Regions from separate parts of the Exiguobacterium sp. BMC-KP genome, predicted to be linked through region 3. Evidence: riboswitches for the same ligand, from Rfam matches in the RefSeq annotation. Region 3 holds a riboswitch; each other region holds the start of a gene.
The links. Region 3 has a riboswitch for thiamine pyrophosphate ahead of ADM98_RS01510 (3-oxoacyl-ACP reductase). Riboswitches for the same ligand answer to the same signal wherever they lie in the genome.
Positions count from the first base shown of each region.

Region 1: another riboswitch for thiamine pyrophosphate. It lies ahead of tenA (thiaminase II); the one in region 3 lies ahead of ADM98_RS01510 (3-oxoacyl-ACP reductase).
Region 2: another riboswitch for thiamine pyrophosphate. It lies ahead of thiD (bifunctional hydroxymethylpyrimidine kinase/phosphomethylpyrimidine kinase); the one in region 3 lies ahead of ADM98_RS01510 (3-oxoacyl-ACP reductase).

Region 1 is NZ_LGIW01000015.1:277,738-285,540, reverse strand. It holds gene ADM98_RS06955 (sporulation protein) at 1-49, shown strand, start outside; gene ADM98_RS06950 (glycoside hydrolase family 3 protein) at 251-2,167, shown strand; gene ADM98_RS06945 (hypothetical protein) at 2,198-2,494, opposite strand; gene tenA (thiaminase II) at 2,546-3,241, opposite strand; TPP riboswitch at 3,315-3,421, opposite strand; gene ADM98_RS06935 (DUF1002 domain-containing protein) at 3,616-4,497, shown strand; gene abc-f (ribosomal protection-like ABC-F family protein) at 4,776-6,572, shown strand; gene ADM98_RS06925 (alanine/glycine:cation symporter family protein) at 6,768-7,803, shown strand, end outside.
Region 2 is NZ_LGIW01000013.1:116,266-124,068, reverse strand. It holds gene ADM98_RS03475 (type 1 glutamine amidotransferase domain-containing protein) at 1-221, shown strand, start outside; gene ADM98_RS03470 (VOC family protein) at 269-679, opposite strand; gene ADM98_RS03465 (murein hydrolase activator EnvC family protein) at 943-2,388, shown strand; gene ADM98_RS03460 (murein hydrolase activator EnvC family protein) at 2,591-3,868, shown strand; TPP riboswitch at 3,933-4,043, shown strand; gene thiD (bifunctional hydroxymethylpyrimidine kinase/phosphomethylpyrimidine kinase) at 4,159-4,962, shown strand; gene thiM (hydroxyethylthiazole kinase) at 4,943-5,710, shown strand; gene thiE (thiamine phosphate synthase) at 5,700-6,338, shown strand; gene ADM98_RS03440 (hypothetical protein) at 6,308-6,793, shown strand; gene ADM98_RS03435 (ArsR/SmtB family transcription factor) at 6,849-7,217, shown strand; gene ADM98_RS03430 (CHASE3 domain-containing protein) at 7,262-7,803, opposite strand, start outside.
Region 3 is NZ_LGIW01000011.1:219,820-227,622, reverse strand. It holds gene ADM98_RS01545 (hypothetical protein) at 1-19, opposite strand, end outside; gene ADM98_RS01540 (DUF3139 domain-containing protein) at 1,285-1,626, opposite strand; gene ADM98_RS01535 (hypothetical protein) at 1,913-2,158, shown strand; gene ADM98_RS01530 (GntR family transcriptional regulator) at 2,660-3,046, shown strand; gene ADM98_RS01525 (ATP-binding cassette domain-containing protein) at 3,039-3,719, shown strand; gene ADM98_RS01520 (hypothetical protein) at 3,716-4,534, shown strand; gene ADM98_RS01515 (hypothetical protein) at 4,554-5,636, shown strand; TPP riboswitch at 5,754-5,854, shown strand; gene ADM98_RS01510 (3-oxoacyl-ACP reductase) at 5,990-6,742, shown strand; gene ADM98_RS01505 (LLM class flavin-dependent oxidoreductase) at 6,798-7,803, shown strand, end outside.

The DNA.
Region 1 (7,803 bases), on a different contig from region 3:
GTCATTTGTCGAACGCCAGCTGACAAACATCGTAGAGCGCTATAGCTGATTAATCGAATGACTTGAAAGTGATTCCTCTTCAGGGGAGTCACTTTTTTTGTTCAACTCGATATAACTAAAAAATCATTAGAAATTTATTTCAATATGAAATCGTTTACAAATAAAATATTGTTTTAAAATAATCCACTTGCTATACTGTCCGTATTGAAAAGAATTCCAGTCGTGATTTGCTTAGAGGAGGACGTACACCATGAAAAAAATCGGTCAGTTCACGTTAACAGCCGGACTTGCAGCAGCACTTGTCTCAAGTAGTTTGCCTGTCATGGCAGCAACAGAATCATCAACAGAGCGGATCAGTCAAAAGATTGACGCGATGACGCTCGAACAAAAAATCGGACAGATGATCATGCCGGACTTCCGGCAGTGGAATGGAAGCAATCATACATCCCTTGCCCCAGAAGTCGCAAACATCATTGACCGCTATGATTTAGGCGGCGTCATCTTGTTTGCTGAAAATGTTAGTGAAACTGAACAGACGACGAAACTCGTCCACGATCTGCAAGAAGTCGTCAAGCAGGACGTTAGCAATGATATTCCGCTCTTCGTCACGATCGACCAAGAAGGTGGAATCGTTACTCGGCTGGGGACAGGGACGAACTTACCTGGCAACATGGCGTTAGGTGCAACCCGCAGTAGCACATATGCCAATGATGCGGGTCATATCATCGGTTCCGAACTGCATGCGCTTGGCATCAATGTCAACTTCGGTCCAGATCTTGACGTCAACAGCAACCCTTCAAATCCGGTCATTGGTGTCCGTTCGTTCTCAAGTGACCCCGCACTCGTCGGCACACTCGGTTCCGCTTTAATGAAGGGAATTCAGTCTGAAGGCGTCGCAGCGACTGCCAAACACTTCCCGGGTCACGGCGATACGGCGACTGATTCCCACTATGGCTTACCGATCGTTGATCGCTCCCTTCAAGAGCTAGAACAAGTCGAACTCGTTCCCTTCAAGCGAGCGATCGCTGAAGACATCGATATGATTATGACCGGACACATCGGAATGCCACAAATCGAATCTGAAGTCGTCACCTCGAAAAACGGTACCTTCCCTTTACCTGCGACGTTATCGGATGACGTCATCACGGGTGTACTTCGTAAAAAACTTGGCTACGATGGCATCGTCATCACGGACGCGCTGAACATGCAGGCGATCGCTGATAACTTTACGGAATCAGAAGCCGTTCTGAAGACGTTTGAAGCTGGTGTCGACATTGCGCTCATGCCGACGATCCTCCGTTCCGAGCAGGATGTCACAAAACTCGACCGGATTTTCAAAGACGTGATTGAGGCAGTCAAAAATGGTCGTCTATCAGAGAAACGAATCAATCAATCAGTCGAGCGGATCCTAACGCTGAAAGCAGAACGCGGAATCTGGAACGGTACGACGGATACGACATCGTTAGCCGATAAACTCGCGCAAGCAAAACAAATCGTCGGTAGTCCCGACCATAAAGCAAAAGAACGCGCGATGACAGAAGCATCCGTCACACTCGTGAAAAATGATCAACGGACGTTACCATTCAAACCGAAAAAGAATGCAAACGTACTGGTGATCGCTCCTGCGGCGGATCAAACGGACAGCATGAAAAAGACGATCGCTTCACTACCGAAGAATCGGAACTGGCACGTGACGACAGCGAATTATTCGGCTACTACGCTTCCACTTGACCAAAACCCGACACTACGGGCGCAACTCGATGCAGCGGACTATATCATTGTCGGCTCAAACGTCAATACGAGTGCTAAACTGCTATCAACCGCACCAGAACAAGCGATTCCGGCTTCAATCTTCCGCTATGCGAACCAAACAGACACCCCCTCCGTCTTACTTAGCCTCCGTAATCCATACGATGTCGCCGTTCAACCGGACGCACCGGCGCACGTCCTCGTCTATGGCTTCAAAGGGGATCCGAACGGACCAGACTCCGAAGCTGGTAATCTGAAATCTGCAGGACCTAACCTGCCTGCTGGTATCCGTGCGATTTTCGGAACGTTTAAGCCGCAAGGCACCTTACCAGTCGATGTACCGGTCTTTAAGAACGGTGCCTTTACCAATCAACTGCATCTCGAATTCGGTGACGGCTTTAAAAACTGGAAAAAATGAGAATATGATACACAAAAGACCGAGACTCCTTTAAAGGATGCCTCGGTCTTTTAACGATTGATACGGATATTCCGCTTCTTCTTTCGCACGATAGTAGACGCGGTATAACCAATAGGTCAGTAATGCATAGACGACAATGACAAGAACAGCAGAAATGTAGCTCCCCATGCTATATGCTACCTTGAAGTTTCGAGTCGATGCGGATATACCAGATAATACGATCAACGCTGGAATGATGAGTCCTACAAATCTTACTTTAACTTTACCCAGCATGCGTTGCACGGCATACGCGGCGCTGATCGCAAGTACGATCACGATGATTTCCATTCCTATCCCTACTTCCGCTAAATGATATACCTAATTCTACCATCTAACCGTTTAGGAAGATACTGTTCGCGCCGGAATCGTCTCGTACACCGACGTGAATGTTTCTTCTGTCCATCCCATATGCCAAAACAGCAACTCATAATAACAGCTCGTCACGAAATGACGTTTCATCCGTTCGCGTTCTGTAGGACTGGCTTGTTCAGCCAAAGCATCGAGCCGTGCAATCTGTTCAAAGACGACCTTTTCGAACCACTCCGAACTATACGTGTCGATCCATTGCTGATAGATTTTTTCTTCTGGCGTACATGTCAGTAATTGTTGACCGACTTCATAATACAACCAGTAACATGGCAAGATGGCAGCAATTGTCTCACCGAGTGTCCCCTCGCTCGCATGATGCATATGCGACACATAGGCATATGCTGTTGGTGCTGGTTCGAATGCTTCAAGGTCTGCTTTTGTAATACCAAGCGGTTCAAAAAACGATTGATGTAGACTCAGTTCTGCCCCATATGTCGAAGTCGCATGCTCGGCAAGCGTTGCGATTGTCGCAAAGTCGTCTGCTTTTGACGCTGCCTTCGCTTGAATCTTCGCAAAGTGTTTTAAGTAGTAAGCGTCCTGCATCACGTAATGCCGAAATTTCGAGAGTGGTAATGTCCCTTCCCCGATTCCTTGCACGAACGGGTGCGTAAAACTACTCTCCCAATACGCTTGTGCTGCTTGTTTGATTTCTTGTGTGAATGTCATGATCTCATCCTCCTCGTTTTTTATGAAACGAAAAAACACCACCCCGAAACACACGGGCATGGCGCAAGAAGAACAAGACTTGACGCCACTTCCCTCCGTAAGTACGAACTTAATCAGGTTCAAAGGGTCCGAACGTCTTCGTTCGTCTCAGTCAGCCTACCGACTCCCCTAGTGGTCATTATTCGATTCCCATCCACTATAGCATGCTGAAAATGGAAGTCAAGTTGTCCTCTTTTCGCTATACTATGGAGTGTCAGAAGGCGGATACCGTCTCCTTCTACAGACCGATTCCGAATGGATCTTGTTCCCGTACACTAATTTTAGTACCTGATACTATATTCAATACTCTTACTTATACATTGGAGGATTTCATCATGCATACACCAACAAAAATCATGGCGTCAGCCATCATCGCTTCTGCTTTATTACTCCCGACAGCCGCATCCGCCGAACAAGTCGTCGATAAGACGATCGTCACACTCGGGGAGTCGCTCGGCGCAAAAGATAAGGCTTGGGTCCTTTCACGTCTCAATGCACCGGAGGGCATCACGCCGATTATCGCAACCTCTGCCGACGAAGAAAAATACCTCGGGAAAAACATTCCACAGTCGCAAAAAGGTGGCAACATGTATTCGTCGGCTAAGATTGAACTGACGGAAAAAGGCGATGGACTTTCCGTCTCGACGGAGAACATCACGTGGGTGACGAAGGATATGTATCTCAACGCTCTCGTCACAGCAGGTGTCAAAGATGCCGACATCACGATCACTTCTCCCTACAAGGTGACCGGGACATCGGCCCTGACAGGAATCATGAAAGCCTATGATCAAACTTCTGCTGAGACTGGAATCAAGCTGAGTGACGAACGCAAGGATTTAGCACAGCAAGAATTATCGGTCACATCTGACGTCGGGAAGACCGTTGGAACGGATAAAGTCGCTGACTTGATGAATGAGATCAAGGCTGAGATTGCAAATCAAAAACCGGAAACTAAAGTCGAGATTGAAAATCTGATCGTCCAAGTCATTCAAAACAACAACATCCAATTATCTGATGCACAGATGGATCGATTGACGAACTTGTTCAATCAAATGGAGCAAGCGAACATCAACTGGGGACAAATTGAGAGCGGCTTGAAAAATGCCGGTCAAGACATCCATGCGTTTGCAACGTCTGAGGAGACGAAAGGATTCTTCGCTAAATTATTTGATGGTCTGAGTGACTTCTTTAGCTCGATTGCTGGGGTATTCAAATAATTCAGACTTTCCCATTTAACAAAATAATGGTAAACTACATGTATCTGAAACGAAAGGTGGTGTGAAAAGATGGACTTTGCCGCGTGCAAACACTGGTTAATGGAACAATTATATCTGTTGCGCGCGATTTTTCATGGAATGGCGTTCTAAGGCACCCGTCTGCCCTTTTTAGAACTTCATGAACGAAAAATACAGCAAAGCGCATCTTTCACACGTCAAGGAGAGTGCTATTTGCGCTCTCCTTTTTTTGATGCGCGCGAAAGGATCAATTGATTATGATGATTTGCGACATTCAACACCTGACAAAACAATTTGGAGGCGAAACGATCTTGACAGACGTTTCCCTCTTCTTAAACGAACACGACCGTGTCGGTTTGATCGGACGAAACGGTAGTGGCAAAACGACACTACTTCGCCTACTTGCTCGACTCGACCAGCCGGACGGTGGTGTCATCTATCAAAAGAGTGGTTTGACAATCGGCTACCTGGAACAACTTCCAGTTTACGCCGAAACGATGACCGGACTCGACGTCCTATGGACAGCGTTTGACGAAATCCTCTCGATTCGTTCTCGGATGCAACAGTTGGAACAATTGATGGCAACAGCACCATCCGACCTCGAGGCATTACTCGTCCGATATGCGGACGTGACGAATGCATTCGAACAAAAAGATGGGTATCTACTCGATTCGAAGATTGAGCGCATGGTGAACGGTTTACATCTCCGTCCTTTACTTACTCGCCCCTTCCATCAGTTAAGCGGCGGTGAGCAGACGAAGATTTGTCTCGGTCGTATGTTGCTGATGGAACCGAGTCTCCTCATTCTTGACGAACCCACGAACCATCTTGATTTAGCTGCCGTTGAATGGCTCGAGCAATTTTTACGCGATTATACCGGAACCGTCCTACTCGTCTCTCACGACCGAGTGTTCTTAGATGCTGTCGTTACCTCAATCGTTGAACTTGAGGATGGTGAATTGACATCTTACACGGGCAATTACAGTGCGTTCGTTGTCGAGAGAGAACGTCGTCTGCTCGAACAGTTCCATGCTTATCAAGAGCAGCAGAAAAAAATCAAGAAGATGAAAGAAGCGATTCGTCGACTTAGACAATGGGCGAACGAAGCGTCTCCACCGAGTGAAAAATTATTCCGTAAAGCAAAATCGATGGAGCGGGCGCTCGAGCGAATCGAACGGATTAAACGACCGCAACTCGAAGCTAAAACCGCTGACGTCTCCTTCACTTCTACCGATCACACGAGCCAAGTCGTCTTTCGTGCTGAAGCACTGTCTTTTGCTTACAAGACGCGACAACTTTTTGATGCGATTTCGTTTGAAATCATGGCCCAGGATCGAATTGCGATCGTTGGAACGAACGGAAGCGGAAAGTCGACATTACTATCACTACTACTTGACGAATTATCACCGGACGCGGGCACACTCACGCGTGGACCATCAAATCATGTCGGTTACTTGTCTCAACACGCCCATTTCGAAGAGGACGCTCGATTGATTGACTGGTTCAGGCAACGGATTGCCATCCCGGAAGCGGAAGCCCGCCATATTCTTGCTCGGTTTTTGTTCTTTGGACCGACTGTCTTCCGGTCTATTTTTTCACTGAGCGGCGGCGAACGTGTGCGATTGCAACTCGCCGTCCTCGTTCATTCGTCGATCAACGTATTGATTCTTGATGAGCCAACGAATCATTTGGATATTGAATCAAGAGAGACACTTGAAGAAGCACTCGAGAATTTTTCTGGAACACTGATTGCTGTCTCGCACGATCGCTATTTCTTGAATCGTCTTTTTCCGCAGATCCTTTGGCTTGAAAATGGTCTGACGCGTTATCACGGTACGTATACGTATGCCCAACAGAAGCGTACTGAGTTCGCTGCGTCTTCCCCACTCCACGTAACCCCACAAAAACCAAAACGCTTGGCACAACATGAGTTAGAAGTACAGATCGAGCGACTTGAACGAAAACTAGCCAAACGTGAGTGCTTGACTGACATGGTCTCTAAGACCATTCAAGAGAAACTCGATGACCTTTACGAACAATTGTTACAATATGGATAATCTTGCTTCACTTGACTGTCGTCCTTATTTAAGGGACGGCAGTCTTTTGTATATCTTCCCTATGTGAGACTCCTGTTTTTTAGTTAACCTTATTAAGTTTTAAAATTTTATTTTAATTTCTTATTGCATATTGTCAGAAAATTCGTATAATTTAGCGTATAGCTTTTTATTATTCTTTGGGAGGAATACACCATCATGAACGCCATTCAGCAAGTCATTCAAGGAAGTGTCGATTACGCCAACAATATTTTAGGTGCGTACGTGCTAGTTGCCGTATTGATCGGCGGCGGGATCTACTTCACGATCCGAACTAAATTTATCCAGTTTACGTACTTAAAAGAGATGTTCCGGGTCACGCTCGATAAAAGTGAACAAACAACAGACGATAAAGGGGAAAGTATCACTTCTCTCCAGTCGTTCTTCATCGGTGCTGCGACACGGATCGGTACTGGTAACCTTGCTGGTGTCACGATTGCCGTCACACTTGGCGGACCAGGTGCTGTCTTCTGGATGTGGATGGTCGCTCTTCTCGGTGGTGCGACAGCGCTCATCGAAAGTACACTTGCTCAAGTCTATAAAGTACGCGATACGAAATCAAATGCGTACCGTGGTGGTCCTGCCTATTACATCGAAAAGGGCTTAAAAAATCGGGCTCTCGGAATCGTCTTTGCTGTCTTGATTGCCGTTACATTCGGACTTATTTTCAACTCCGTTCAATCAAACACGATCGCCGCTGCTTTTGACAATGCGTTTGGCATCAATACAGCTGTCGTCGGTGCTGTACTTGTCGTCTTGACGGGACTCGTCATTTTTGGTGGCGTTCACCGCGTCGCGAAATTCTCTGCAATCGTCGTTCCCATCATGGCAGGACTTTACTTGCTTGCTGCCCTTTATGTCGTCGTCACGAATCTCACTGAGCTTCCTGGTGTATTCGCAATGATTTTCAAGAGTGCCTTCGGGATCGAGCAAGCATTCGGTGGCTCGGTCGGTGCTGCGATTTCACTCGGTGTTAGACGTGGATTGTTCTCGAACGAAGCTGGTATGGGATCTGCTCCGAACGCCGCTGCTGCTGCTGAAGTCTCACACCCAGCAAAACAAGGTTTCTTGCAAACACTTGGTGTATTCCTTGATACGTTGATCGTCTGTACAGCAACAGCAACGATCATTCTCCTTAGTGATAGTTATGCCGCTGGAAACGGCGAAGGAATCGGCATGTTACAAAACGCACTCT
Region 2 (7,803 bases), on a different contig from region 3:
AACCGATCTTCTCAATTTGTCATGGACCACAGTTGATGATTAACGCAAAAATCGTCAAAGGAAGAAAAATGACAGGTTATAAATCGATTCGGATCGATTTAGAAAATGCGGGTGTAGACTTTACGGATGAAGAAGTTGTTGTCGACGACAACTTCGTCTCAAGCCGTCAACCAGATGATATTCCGGCATTTAATCGGGAAATCGTAGCAAAACTCGGCTAATATCAGGACATAAAAAATCAGCACTGCGACGTCGCAGTGCTGATTTTTTATGCATTCTCGGGATAATCACAAAGTTCGGTAATGACACCGTGTGAATGACGAGGATTCATATAAATCAGTCGTCGTCCGAACGGTGTTGTTCGATACGTATCCTCTAAAAATGTTAGACCTTGTTGTTTGGCTTCTAGAATAGCTTGATCCAAATCCTCTACACGGTAAGCAATGTGATGGACACCTTTTCCGCGTTGTTTCAAAAACCGAGCAATCGGACTATCTTGACTGGTTGGTGTTAATAACTCGATATGCGCATCATCAAACTCAATGACTGCAATATTAGAAGCAACACCAGGAGCGGGATTCGAATATTCACGAGTTAATGTGCCACCTAACACTTTTGTATAGAATGAAATCGCTTCTTGCATGTCACGGACAGCAATTCCAGTATGATCTAATTTCATATGATATCCTCCTTCTATTCGCTTCAGTTTCCCAAAAATGAATCAAAGTTGCAACGATGAGATATCTTCCAAATGTTTCTATTACATAGTCGAGGAAAGATTTATTTAAAATGAAATATCACTGAAATATTATGGAAGAGGAATGAATGCTATAATCAAAAACGTTCTTATAAAAAAGAAAAACTATTACAGAATTTAAATTTAACGCAAATTTTTACGATAAATCATAAAACATATCATTATAGAAAAAGAGGGAATACTACATGAAAAAAACGTTCGCGTCGCTTATCGTTTCCGCACTGGTTCTTTCATCCGCACCTCATTTTGCAGCAGCTGATGATTTAAGTGAACAGAAAGCCAAAAACGAACAACAGCAACAAGACAATGTTAAAAAGCAAAAAAACTTAGAGTCTTCCGTTAATCAGGAAGGTCAAAAAATCTCTAAAACACAACAAGAAGTCAATCGACTAGACGAAGCTTTGAACGAAAAAATCTTTGCTGTCGAAACAAAAGATCGTCAAATCAAAGCAACAGAACGAGAAATCGTTGAACTTGGAAAAGAAATTGAGAAATATAAAGCGAAACTAAAACGCCAAGAAAAACTTCTAGGTGATCGTCTTCGTGTCATGCAAGAGAATGACGGAAACTCGATTAAATGGGAAGAAGTTATCTTCGGTGCTAAAAACGTTGGGGACCTCGTAAGCCGTGTCATGGCAGGGAAATCCATTTCAAAACAAGATGATAAAATGATCACGGATTACCAAAATACGCAAAAGCAATTAGCAGATGCGCAACAAAAAGTGAAAGAGAAGAAAGCGCAGTTAGTCGTTGAAAAGCAGGAATTAAAACGTCAGCAAGCGGATCTTGAATCTCAATTAAAAGAGCGGAACAAACGTTTAAAAGAACTACGTAAGAAAAAAGAGAAATTCGAAACACAATTAATGGATGCAAAAGAAGTCCAGCAAATTCTAATCGCTCAAGAAAAAGCGATTGCAGCTGAAAAAGCAGCACGTGAACGTGAAGCACGTATCGAAAAAGAGCGTCAAGCACAAGCAGCACGTGAAGCGAAAGCACGAGCAAAAGCTGAAGCAGCGCAAGCGGCAGCTCAAAAAGAAGCAGAACAACAAGCTGCTAAAGAAGCAGCGGCTCAGCAAGCAGCGCAAGAAAAAGCAGCACAATCAGCAAAATCTTCTGGTTCGACGAAACAGTCGACACCAAAAGCATCTACACCAGCACCAGCTGCACCTGCTCCAGCACCGTCAGCTCCTGCAACACCTAAACCAGCACCAGTATCAGGTGGTCTATTCATTCACCCAACAGTTGGGGCTGTCACACAAGGATATGGTTCAGCTGGAGGAGAAAACGGTTATACGTTCCATAACGGGATCGACTTCGGTGGTCCAGTTGGGACTCCGATCGTGGCAGCTGCAACGGGAACAGTCATTACAGCATCAGGTGGTGGACCTTACGGAAACCACATCATGATTGCTCACCAATTGAACGGTAAGACATATACGACATTGTATGCGCACATGAGTGCATTAAATGCTCATGCAGGTCAACGTGTCAGCCAAGGTCAACAAATTGGTTTACGCGGAAGCACTGGGAATTCAACTGGTCCACACTTACACTTCGAAATTCACGTTGGTGGATACAGCTATAGTGCAACGGGTCCAGCTAACTCAGTAAACCCGATGACTATGTTTTAATTAGTGAAGAATCGTTGCTTAGCAACGGTTCTTTTTTTGTGCTTTTCAAAAAATAAATGTTTATATTACAAAAAAACGTTTGCATTTGAAATGTAAATGAAATTTTTTTGAAATGATTAGGGTGCTATAATCTATTTCAGAGATGAAAGAAACTTGAATACTATAATAAAATATGAAAAAACATAAGTGAGGAATACGATATATGCTAAAAAAACTAATTTCTACCATTGTTTTAGGGGCATTACTTATAACAGGAACACAACCGATCGCGGCAGCAACGATTAAAGAAAAAAAGGCTGAAAATGCTGCAGAACAACGTAAATTAGAAAAAGCGATTAAAAAACAAGAGTCGAAAATTTCAAAAGAACAACGTCAAATCAATCAAATTGATGCAGCGATTAACGAAAAGATTTTCCAAGTTTCCGAAAAAAATAAACAAATTAAACAGTTGAACGTTCGAATTGACGAGTTAAAAGCAGATATCGTTCGTTACGAAGAGATGCTACAGAAGCAGGAAGAACTTCTTGGTGATCGCTTACGTGTGTTCCAAGAAAACGATGGGAACTCGATTAAATGGGAAGAAGTCATTTTTGGATCAAAGGATTTGGGTGATTTATTTAGCCGTGTCATGGCTGGGAAAAAAATCGCTGAGCAAGATGATAAAATGATTTCGGATTACATCGCGACACAACAAAAATTAGCAGAAGCAAAACAAGCACTCGTCGAGAAAAAAGCGGAGCAAATGCAAGAAAAGAAAGTATTGCTTGAACAAAAGAAAGCGTTAAAAGTTCAAATGAAAGAGCGTAGTGCTACACTGAAAAAATTACGAAAAGGTAAGACGAAGTTCACGACAGAACTTCTAGATGCAAAAGAACTGCAAGCGACTCTTGAAGCTCAAGAACGTGCGATTGCGGCAGCGAAAGCTGCTGCTAAAGCAGCGGCTGAAAAAGCAGCAGCAGAGAAAGCAGCAGCTGAAAAAGCCGCTAAAGCGAATGCTCAAGCAGCAAAACAAGCAAATAAGAATACAGAATCAACAAGTTCAGATGCAACACCAATCGTTTCAGGTGGTGGGAAATTTGTTCGACCATCTTCTGGTGGCGTCTCACAAGGTTTTGGACCAGCTAGTGGAGCAAACGGTTATACATTCCATAATGGTGTCGATTTTAAAGGTCCCGTCGGATCTCCAATCGTCGCATCAGCAGCCGGAACGGTCATTACCGCATCAGGTGGTGGACCTTACGGGAATCACGTCATGATTTCGCACTTCCTTGACGGGAAAGTGTACACGACTGTCTACGCCCATATGAGTTCATTGTCTGTTCATGCAGGACAAACCGTTTCTCAAGGTCAGCAAGTCGGAACACTTGGTAGTACGGGAAATTCAACAGGACCACACTTGCATTTCGAACTACATGTCGGAGGGTATCAATACAGTGCCTCTTCTCCTCTGAATGCAGTGAATCCATTAGCATATCTGTAATCAAAAACGGGCTTCGGCTCGTTTTTTTTTGTTCCCTATGCTACAGTTAAGGCGAAACGAATACTTGAGCAACTAGGGGAGCTGGAGGAATCTGGCTGAGAGGAAAACCAATCTGTTTTCGACCCTATTACCTGAACTGGATAATACCAGCGTAGGAAAGTTGAGCCGAACGGATATCGGAATGCGTGTATAACGCTTTTGTATAGCGTCGACTGCTTTTTTACAGCGGTCGGCGCTTTTTTTGTCGGTAACGACTCCCTTACATTGCTCGATGGGAAGGTGAGAGAAACATGAAACATGTATTGACGATTGCAGGATCCGACTCCGGTGGTGGAGCTGGAATTCAAGCAGATTTAAAAACATTTTCGGCTTTAGGCGTTTATGGAATGAGTGTTCTGACTGCTGTCACGGCGCAAAATACATTAGGTGTTCAAGCGGTGGAAGAGCTATCTCCGGAAATCGTTGATGCCCAGTTAACATCGATTTTTTCAGATATTCGTGTCGATGCGATCAAAATCGGGATGGTCTCGAATGCGCAGACGATTCGTGTCATCGCTACACATCTTCGTAAACAGACAGTTCCGATCATATTAGACCCAGTCATGGTCGCAAAAGGTGGACATGCCTTGTTACGGACAGAGGCAGAACAAGCACTGATTATGGAGTTACTACCACTTGCGACACTCATTACACCAAATTTACTAGAAGCTGAGCGTTTAACGGGAAAGTCAGTAACCAATCTAGAGGACATGCGGTCTGCGATGCATCAATTGGCTACGCAGACGGGCGCAGTCTTATTAAAGGGTGGACACTTACCCGGAGAGGCGACGGATTTATTGTTTGACGGAACGAAAGAACATCGCTTCACATCCGAACGGTTAGACAACCAACATACCCACGGAACGGGTTGTACCTTATCTGCAGCGATTGCAGCACGGATGGCGCTGGGAGAAGATTTACCAGGTAGTGTACGACAGGCAAAAAGCTATGTCACGGAAGCAATCCGTCATGGATTTGTCCTCGGACAAGGTATTGGACCGACACACCATTTTCATTCACTTTGGAGGGATGCACATGTTTACGACCATTCTTGAACAGAAACCACTCATTCACCATCTGACGAATACGGTGACGATTAACGATTGCGCAAACGTCACATTAGCTGTTGGGGCATCCCCCGTCATGGCGGAAGACATTCGAGAAGTAGAAGAGATGGTTCGACTCGCACAAGCTCTTGTCTTGAACATTGGTACACTTGATGCAGAAATGCAGGAAGCACAACGACTGGCAGTACGTGAAGCAGGACGATTGAACGTTCCAATCATCCTCGATCCAGTCGGAGCAGGAGCTACGACATTAAGAACCGATTTCTCAAAAGAATTAATCGATTTCGGATGTACGATCATTAAAGGAAATGTCTCTGAAATCAAGACTCTACTTGGAGAGAATGGACGAACGAAGGGAGTCGATGCTGTGGGAGACGGAAGCATGGATCGAGAAAGTATCCGTATATTCGCACGCAAACAGCAATCCGTCGTCGTCGTCACCGGTCCAATCGATTACATCACGGATGGCACACGCGAAATGGAATTGAACGTGGGTACTCCTCGTCTTGGAGACATCACAGGAACAGGTTGTATGACGGCATCGATAATTGCTAGCTTCCTTGGTGCAGGCTATACGGCGTATGAGGCGGCAGTTCATGGAACGTTCGTCATGGGAAAAGCAGGAGAGCGGGCAGCATCGGCACAAGGTCTAGGCGATTTTAAACGAGAGTTGTTCAATGCCATCAGCCTGATGACGGAACAAGATCTGACGGAGGTGACGGAACGTGGTAATTGATTATTCGATTTACGCCGTGACGGATCGTAGATATCATCCAGGAGTTGCTATCGAAACGGTCGTTGAAGAAGCGATTTTAGGTGGGGTAACCATCGTGCAACTACGGGAAAAAACAGCGCAAGGAAAGGAGTTCTTTGAACAGGCAGTTCAGTTAAAAGCACTCACGGATCGTCACGACATTCCATTGATCATCAATGATCGAATCGATATCGCGTTACTCGTCGGAGCCGGTTTGCATATCGGACAAGAGGACATTCCTCTAACCGCAGCACGTCGTCTCTTACCGAACGCTGTAATCGGTGTATCGGTTGCAACTGTTGAGCAAGCAATGGAAGCAGAACAAAATGGGGCATCTTATTTAGGGGTGGGGTCTTTATTTGCGACGTCATCGAAAGCAGACGCTGATGCGATGCCGTATACGACACTTCAGGCGATTCGAGAAGCGGTTCACTTACCTTTGATTGGTATTGGTGGCATTACAGCAACAAATGTCTCGTCTCTACCGATTCTACTAGAAGGATACGCGGTCATTTCTGATATTTTTGCTAAAGAAGATCGGCAGCTCGCTGCAAAGCAAATGACAGATGCTGTGCGAGAATGGCATCAATCTCTTCAGAACAGGGTATAATTCGTTCAGAGGTGATTGTATTGAAATGGCAGACGATCCGTTTTCGGGGCTATTGGATCCGGTATCGGTTAGAACCACAAATCATTCGGGTCGATAATCAGGGGATTTATCATCTAGGAAAAGTTTTATTTCCGCGTCCTAATCGTATATCCTATGAAATGGCTCTTTTATTGAAGGAAAAGTATGAGCGACGTTACAAGCGACCTTTGTATATTAAAACGAGTTCGATTGCGACAGAAATCTGGGGGCATACTCATTTAGATATTTATTATCGGATACTTCTTCGGTTGCCGATCCCAGCTTCATTGCGCCAGCGTTATACGAATCGATTAGAAAGTACAAAAGTCATCGATATCGGGGTGCGTGCTGTCGACCAAAATCGAATTGTCTGGGATATCGGAGATTTTGTCGGGGGGTGGCTCGTGTTTTGGCTCATTCGCAGACGAATGCGCTGAACTTGCAATGTCCTGTTTCTCGTGGTGCAATATATATAGAAACGAGGTGACGGACATGGACATTCCCCGTTGTGAAACGATCGCGATTGACGAACAGCGCGCGACCGAAATCGGACATGTCGTTGATACAATTCCGACGCTTGAAATTGGAAAATTGTTTAAAATTTTATCAGATGCGACACGATTACGAATCGTTTATGCTTTGACGATTGAAGAAGAATTGTGCGTTTGTGACGTCTCTGCTTCTGTTGATTGTTCGATCGCGACAGCGTCGCATCATCTGCGATCCCTATTGAAACAGGGACTTGTAAAGTTTCGTAAAGAAGGAAAAGTCGTCTATTATTCCTTGGATGATCATCATGTATCATCGCTTGTCCATATGGCGATGGAACATGTACAAGAGGGAAAAGCAGTACTTGAATGATTTTTAGAATAAACGAAAAGCGCAGCAATAGCTGCGCTTTTCGTTTATTCTTGTGCTGATTGCTTTGATATGGCAGGAGCAAAGCGATGGAAGAAAAAGATCGTTGCACTAATCATTAAAAAGGACAGAATGGACAAGCCGAGGCACATCCATTTATATGTAGCAATTAACGTATCCGATTGTTGTAATTTTGCTTGAAGGGTTTGATACAAATCATCTTTTACACGGGATAAGTCTTCAAGAATTGTCTGAGTTGTTTGAGTCGATTGTCTTGCAAGACGTTTTGCTGCTGCAGGACTTTGACGTTCATATACGACGAAAACCCGTTCAATTTCAGACTCCCATACATTGTTTCGCCGAAGTAAATCCTTGATTGCCCCCGGAGTAGTTGATGATTGATTCAGAGCGTTACGTAAATCATGAATTTTCGAAGTCGAAAAATAATATTGTTCGATGTAACGATTATCCTCATACAATAAGAGACCACGGACTGCATTTGCTCGATCTCGATTATGTTCAACTAGCTGGTCGACTTGATTAATTAACGGTATATCATGATCCTTCATCTGCGCTGTCATCGCTGCAA
Region 3 (7,803 bases):
TTCCTTTTCTAACCTGCATAAGTTCGTCTCCTTTTTAATGAAATGTATACGTTACATTTATTTTACAGCTTAGTAAGAAAAAAACTACTCCAATAAGAATGATTTCCATATTAATTTGTTCCTTGAAATAAAGATATTTTTGTAGAAAAGCTAGGAGGGATTTTTATTTAATAGTGAATAAGGTTGCTCAAAATCTTTTTATGAAAACGGTCAAGATTTAATTTTTAAAAACATAATACTTATTTAGGGAAATGACTAAAGTGATGTAAATAGAATAGAGCTATTCTTTTCTTAACGAGAAGAATAGCTCTATTGCATATCATTAATTTTTAATTATGTTTTAAAAGGTAGTTAGTTGAGACAGCTATTAAGCTGACGTTTAGTAATCCTACTAATAAACAAAATCTTTGAACAGTATTTATTTCAATTAGTTTAGCGATCCAATACGCTGAATCCTCATTCGAAAATTCTATTTTTGAATCGAGCAAATAGGTTCCAAGGGATGGAGAAAGCAATTGAATTAATATAATGACTCCTAAAATAATCAGGTTAGAAATTAAAATGGTTTTAGCATTTTTCATATTAAGTTAGTCATCTCCAGTGGTTTAATATAGATTTTTTATTTTGAGTACTAAATAAAAAAATAAGAATCACTATCTATTCTAAAAACGACTAGAGTTCCTGATCGAACACAGTAGAAGGGATTGAGCGTTATATTTTAGTACACCAGAAAAGAAAATGTGATGGAAAAGCTGAATTTAAATATTGAATTACGACTTGGATTCTTGCTCTAAAAGAGCAAGTGAGAACTCTAACAATCGGAAACGATTGAAACCCTCTATTTACTTATCCTTAAAAAGTAGAGTTTTTTCTCAGGACCTTAATTTTAATTTCCATGTAAACCAAACTAATGTTCGTCAATATGATTATCGTATTTGTCACCTGACTTGATAGCTCTAAGAATGATGAAAAAACAATCAGAACTATTGATAAAAGGAAAAACCTAACCATGTTTTATCTATTCGAAAATTGTTTGTCCATTAAGCGCCTCCCTAACCGAAGTAATCCTAACTTTAATTGTAAAAATATCAAGTAGATCTCTCATGACTAATAGAGAGTAGGAATAAAAGTAAATTCTAAGATTGGTGTAGCGAATGATGTTTTTAGCTTAGCAAGTGACTTGAAGTTTCATTAAATATCTTTATTTAATAGTAAACTTTGATTTAGTGAAAGTATCATTTTTAATGATCTATATAATTGACCTTATTCTCTCTTTGAGAAAATTCAATCAGATGTAATGTATTTTCCTACTTTTTTATCAGCTATTTGTACTCCATCTTTGTAACCGACAACTTCAAAAGGATTTGATCCAGTTTGATGAATTTCATACTCATTATTAGGTTCATCTTTAAACGTAACTTTGGCAAAGTATTCAGCTGTTTTAGAGTCTCGTCGAATTTCTTTTTTCTGAACTTGTCTTTCATAGTTATGTTCTTTGAGATAGAAGTTGATGTTCTTTGTAGTCTCTTGTTTTTTATCGTAATAAAAGCTCTTATAGGCTGATGCCCCTATGATAACAATCCCTACAATCATAAGAATAGAAACGAACAAATATGCCTTTTTCATAATGATGCCCCCTCGAATCAATATAAGATTCTAGGTATTAATGCTAACATTAATATCCAGTTTGATTCATCAGTTACATTATAGAGATTATTTATTAGTACGTTTCAATGGAGGTAAAACCATATTCAATTATCATTACAAGGTGTAAGAAATCAGGGAAAGTATTCTATAAAGCGAAATCTATCGTTCAATTGTAAGTTGGTAATATCCTTTTTGAATTCGAGGAAATTTTAAGAGAAAAGTGTTACATTAATTATTGTTATATATATTGATCGGGGGTATTTCTTTGCGAAAAATCGGCTTTCTTTTTCTATTAGCTAGCTCTTCAAAGCTTTGGTTATCTATATACCTAACTGATTTTTATATGCTCAAGAAGTTAGATGTATATGGTAGTATTGGAGAAAATGGATTTTCAGCAGTTCCAAATCTTGTTTTGTGGATCATTGGGTTAGAGTTCGTGATTGGGATATTGTTGATTATTTCAGGGGAAAAATTGTTTACTATAGAGAGAAAAAAGACGGCAGATATTTAATAAAAAGTCATCAAGTCCTTATGGATTTGATGACTTTTTCTGCAATTACACGCAAAATGACGATTTTTCTAATAAAAACTTTATACATTTCAACTTGAGATAAAGTAGATAGAAGGATGGTTGTATAAACCATGGATTTTTTTATAGAACGTCATTTTGTATCTTTTTATTTAGTGTTATTTCTTAAACCTATTTGTTTTTCTATTACTGAAACATAACTTATCAAAAAATTGTTTGCAGTAAAGTGATTCGAATATTCCGCGGTATCTCTATTTTTCTCAAATCCTTGAATGACGCCATTCAAGGATTTTTTTATTTATGATGCTGACACTCCATTCATGAAGAATCTAAATCACTATGAATAACAGAAAGTGAATCATAGCCAATCTTCTAACAATAAAAAAAGAGTAATAAAAAAACATTGACTTCTCACTGTACTGACCATATCATACAGTTATAAAGTGTATTAGTGTTTTAATACAACATTCATTAAGAGAGGTGATGTTATTGCATTTTGATCAACGTACCCCGATTTATCTACAAGTACTTTATTGGTTTAAAAAACGTATTGTTATGGGCGAATTCAAAAGAGGGGAAAGTATCCCTTCGCGTCGCGCACTGGCAAATGAGCTTAAAATTCATCCGAATACCGCGCAAAAAGTGTATAAGGAACTGGAAGATCAACTGTTGATTACAACTGACCGTAACGTGCCGAGTAAGGTGACGCTGGACCAATCCATCATCGATCGAGTGCGAACAGAACTTCTCGAAAATGCAGTGAAGCAATTTGTGGATTCGATATATGCGATCCAAATTCCATTAGAAGAGGTCATCATTAATTTTGAGAAAGAATACAACATTCGAAAAAGGAGTGAGCTAGATGCTTGAAGTCCGTGGATTACGAAAGTCATATGGTCGAAAAAAGAATGTGTTGAACGATGTATCGTTCACTGTCCCGTTAAATCAACTGACCTGTCTCATCGGATTGAATGGGGAAGGGAAGTCCACCATCTTGAAAGCCATCATGGGCTTAGTCCCAGTAGATACTGGAACAATCAAAGTGGATGGGAAAACGACCCACGATAGCATCGCTTTCGTACCTGATCTTTCTACGATGCCTGGTTATATGAGCGTCGGAGAAGCCGTCGCCTATATGCGCGACTACTATCCGGATTGGGATCAACAAGTAGCAGAGGAACTGATGGGGTTCTTTAAACTGATGGCGACAGACCGCATCGCCAATTTATCGAAAGGGAATAAAGCAAAGGTTAATCTATTGATTGGATTTGCGATGAATCGACCTTACTTACTGCTCGATGAACCGTTGGCTGGGATTGATTTATTTACGAAAGAACAAATTGCGTGGATCTTCTCTAGTCACTATATGGAAGGGAAGGGCATCTTGATGACGACTCATGAGATTGCAGAAGTGGAACATCTCATCGACCGCGTTATTTTTCTTCAGAACGGGATCATCATACAGGAAGATGACTCGGAAGAGATGCGTGAGCTTTACGGGAAATCAGTACAGGATCGAATGAGGGAGGTCTATCAGACATGAAGAAATTCTTTATGCTATCAAACGAGGAAATCAAGCGAAGCTTCAAACTATACCTTTCGATATTGACGATGTTAGTGATTGTTGAACTCACATCGGTCGTATATCAGGTTCTTCATTATCAATCCAAGCTGGAGGATTTGATGAAAAAAGAGCGACTTACGGAAATGGAAGCTGTTGATCAACTGAATGGACCTTTGACGTTTGGCGATGCGACCAACTACTTCAAGTACATGATTGCCATCGGTATCATGTTCACGATTCTATATGCCTTTCAAATTTGGTACCGCGATTGGTATGGCGAGTCCAAGTACATCTACCGTTTATTGATGCTACCGGGTAAACGCATCACAATCCTCTTATCCAAACTGACAACAGTATTGGTATTTGTATGTGGTTTCATGGGCATCCAGTGGATCACGATTCTTCTAAGTCGTCGACTCTACGAATGGTTACTCCCGGAACATTTACAAGCAGCATCAAAAATCATCGGGGAATCAGCTGCGTTGAACATGCTCTATACCTTCAATGTGATCGATACATTCGTCATTCTAGCGCTCGCACTCTTCGTCATCACGATGGTCTTCTTGTTCGTCTTGACGGAGCGGTCCTATCAAAAAGGGAAAGCTTTGCTGACGATCACAAAGGATGTAGCGCTCTTGATCGTACCATTCATTGCATTACGTTACTTATTTGATTTGACTAGCATTCTCATCCCGAATCAACAGGTATTCGTCTATCTTTCCTTTATCCTCATCTATTTTGTATATATAAGTTGGAAATGTGTTCGACTACTGAACCACAAAGTATCTATTTAATCATTAGAAGGAGGAAGTCATGAGACGATATAAGGAAATGATCATCGTAGGAAGCATTGCTGGCGTCACCTTACTCAGTTATTTTGGTTACGCCGTAAGCATTAAAGGATCGGATTATGAAGTCGAGAGTATACGAAAAGAAAATGCAGAAGCTCTTAAAAAAGTAAACATCGAGATTGAAAATGGAGACATCAAGCCTACTCAATACAATATCCAATTGGACGGTCAAATCCATAGTGAGTCGCAGAACTATATCACAGGGTTGTTCAATAGCTACGCTGCAGACTTCCCTGCTGATTTCTATCGCTTTCTTTCTAAGGAAGACGTATTTACTAGTGAAATGGGCTCGCGGACATACGGAATTGAAGTAAAGGCATCTCAGTTGAACTATCATTCTTATGACAGAAGTACACAGAAACAATTTAAAAAGACGCTTTCTCATCGTTTAACGGTACCGGATCGTGAAATGGCTGACATCCGTGTCTTCCATCAAGACGGCATGAACGTATACGTCCAACGGGATGATCATGGAGCAAAGGAAAAATCGACGGTGTTATTACTCAACCTTGCAAAAGGAAAAGTGGAGACGCTTCAATCCAAGCAACTCAAGACTAATCAAGAGCGTCATTATGTGGCAGTGAACGACTATGGAATTGTCTATCGTGAAATCGCATATGATGCGGAAGGGGTAGAAAAAGATAGCGCTTATTATCTAGATAACGGCAAAGGCATCAAACGAATCAAAGCACTTGATGCGTATGCAGCGGAAGGGAACTTTAATGCTGCTGAAAATAGCCAATCACTGATCGCTTACGGCACGTTTGATTCAGAAAAAAGTAAAAGTATCAAATGGAGCACCTATGACTTTAAGACGAATCAAGTCAAGCGACATAAAGTGGAAGGGCAGCATGCTTACCGCTTCAATGGCTCCTATACGATGATTGCGCAGGGAAAGCTATACCATATCGCTAATATCAATGATTCGGATTTCCAAGTCACGGTAGTCGATACGAAAAATGAATCGATTTCGTATCAAGGAATCATCAAAGATAAAAATGCTAAAAAGAATCGTTTGGTACAGGATGTCACTGTATCGGAGTAATCGTGATGGACTCATGATTCACTTCGTTTACTCGCTTCTTAGAATACTAGAAATGAATTTATCTGTCAGAATCATTGACAGGGGTTTTCAAGACCACTACAGTGAAGATAACTTAAATAGAATCACTAGGGGTGTTATTAAACTGAGATGAGTAGCTACTCAAACCCTTTGAACCTGAACTAGGTCGTACTAGCGTAGGGAAGTGTAAACTCTGATGAACAAGCGGAGACGATGATATCGTTCTTTGCTATGTGATTATTTAGACGTGCGCAACTTTCCTTTTGGAGAGTTGCGTTTTTTGTTTACTAACTTCGCTATTTAAGTTGCAAAAATGGATGAGGGAGTGGACAAGAATGAGCAGAACAGTATTAGTGACAGGAAGTAGTCGAGGACTTGGGGCGACGATTGCAAGGGTGTTAGTGCACAACGGATTTAAAGTGGTGATCAATTACTTTAAAAGCAAGGATGCGGCAGAACAACTTGTGAGCGAACTGGGAGTAGAGAATGCAATTGCCTTGTATGCAGATGTCACGAAGCGGGAAGATGTCGAGAGCATGATGCAATTCGCAACAGCACATTATGGTCAAATCGATGTTGTCGTGAATAATGCATTAGTAGACTTCAAATTTGATCCGGTTGCGCAAAAATCGTTTATCGATTTAGAGTGGGAAGATTATCAAAATCAACTGGATGGAACACTTAAAGCAGCGTTTCACATCATTCAAAGTGTTTTGCCACAATTTATAGAACGACATAGCGGTAGTATCATCAGCATTGGAACAAACCTCTATCAAAACCCAGTCGTTCCTTATCATGAATACACAACAGCAAAAGCAGGTCTGATTGGCTTTACTCGAAACCTAGCCGCGGAGTTAGGTCAATATGGCATAAACGTGAATGTCGTCTCCGGTGGGTTATTGAAAGTCACAGATGCGAGTGCTGTGACAACCCCTGAAGTATTTGACTTAATTGCCCAATCGACCCCGTTGAAAAAAGTGACGAGCCCAGAAGAAGTGGCTCAACTGGTTGCCTTTTTGGCATCAGAAGCAGCATCTGGGATTACCGGTCAAAACGTAACGGTCGATGGTGGGTTAACAATGAATTGAAGCGATCGTTTTAAAAGATTCTTAGCTTGTAAGAGAAGGGATTCGTGAACAGAAGATGACGAATAGAAATCAGTTAAATATTGGTGTTTTGTTATATGGATGTGGTCATCACCAAGCCGCATGGTTAATACCTGATTCCGCGATTAAAGAGATCGGAGAGAGTCGCTATTATCAGCGTTTGGCTCAAATAGCGGAAGCTGGACGTTTGGATGCAGTATTTTTTGCGGACAATCAATCCTTTCCGGCTAATAATGCAACTGATTTACCTGCCTTTTGGTTGGATCCTTTAATTAATCTAACGGCTATTTCTCAAGTGACGGATCATATCGGATTAGTTTCTACGATATCGAGCACGTTCTCCAATCCGTATACAGCAGCAAGGCAACTTCTAAGCCTAGATCACGTGACGAAGGGGAGGGTAGGCTGGAACTTAGTGACCTCGATGACGGATTGGGAAGCGTTAAACCACGGGATGGATGCACTTCCACCGAGGGAGGAACGGTATAATAAGGCGAACGAATTCGCAGCATTGATGGAGAAGCTATTTTTATCTTGGGATCAAGCGGCTTTTCTTGCGAATCGATCAGATAACCAATTGATTGATCCTGAACGTATACAAGTTATCGATCATTCTGAAGCCTATTTCAGCGTAAAAGGTCCTTTGTCTACGCCGCGTAGTCCCCAAGGAAAGCCAGTAGCGATGCAAGCGGGGGCTTCTGAAGAAGGGATTGCCCTTGCAGCCAAACATGCGGATGCCGTATATTCTGTGTCATGGAATTTTAGACAAGCCCATGCTTTTCGTGAAAAACTCCATAAGAAAATTACACAAACTGAATCACCAGATCGAAAGATTAAGATATACCCAGGCTTAGTAACGTATGTTGGTAAAACAAGAGAAGAGGCACTAGCCAAAAAAGCCGAACTAGATGAAAAATTACCGGTTGAAAATGCTTTGAAACAATTGAGTTTCTTTTTGCAGCAAGATTGCTCCACATGGGATCTCGAAGCAAAGATTCCGACCTTACCATCGATCGAGGAATTTTCCGGACCCATCGGACGCT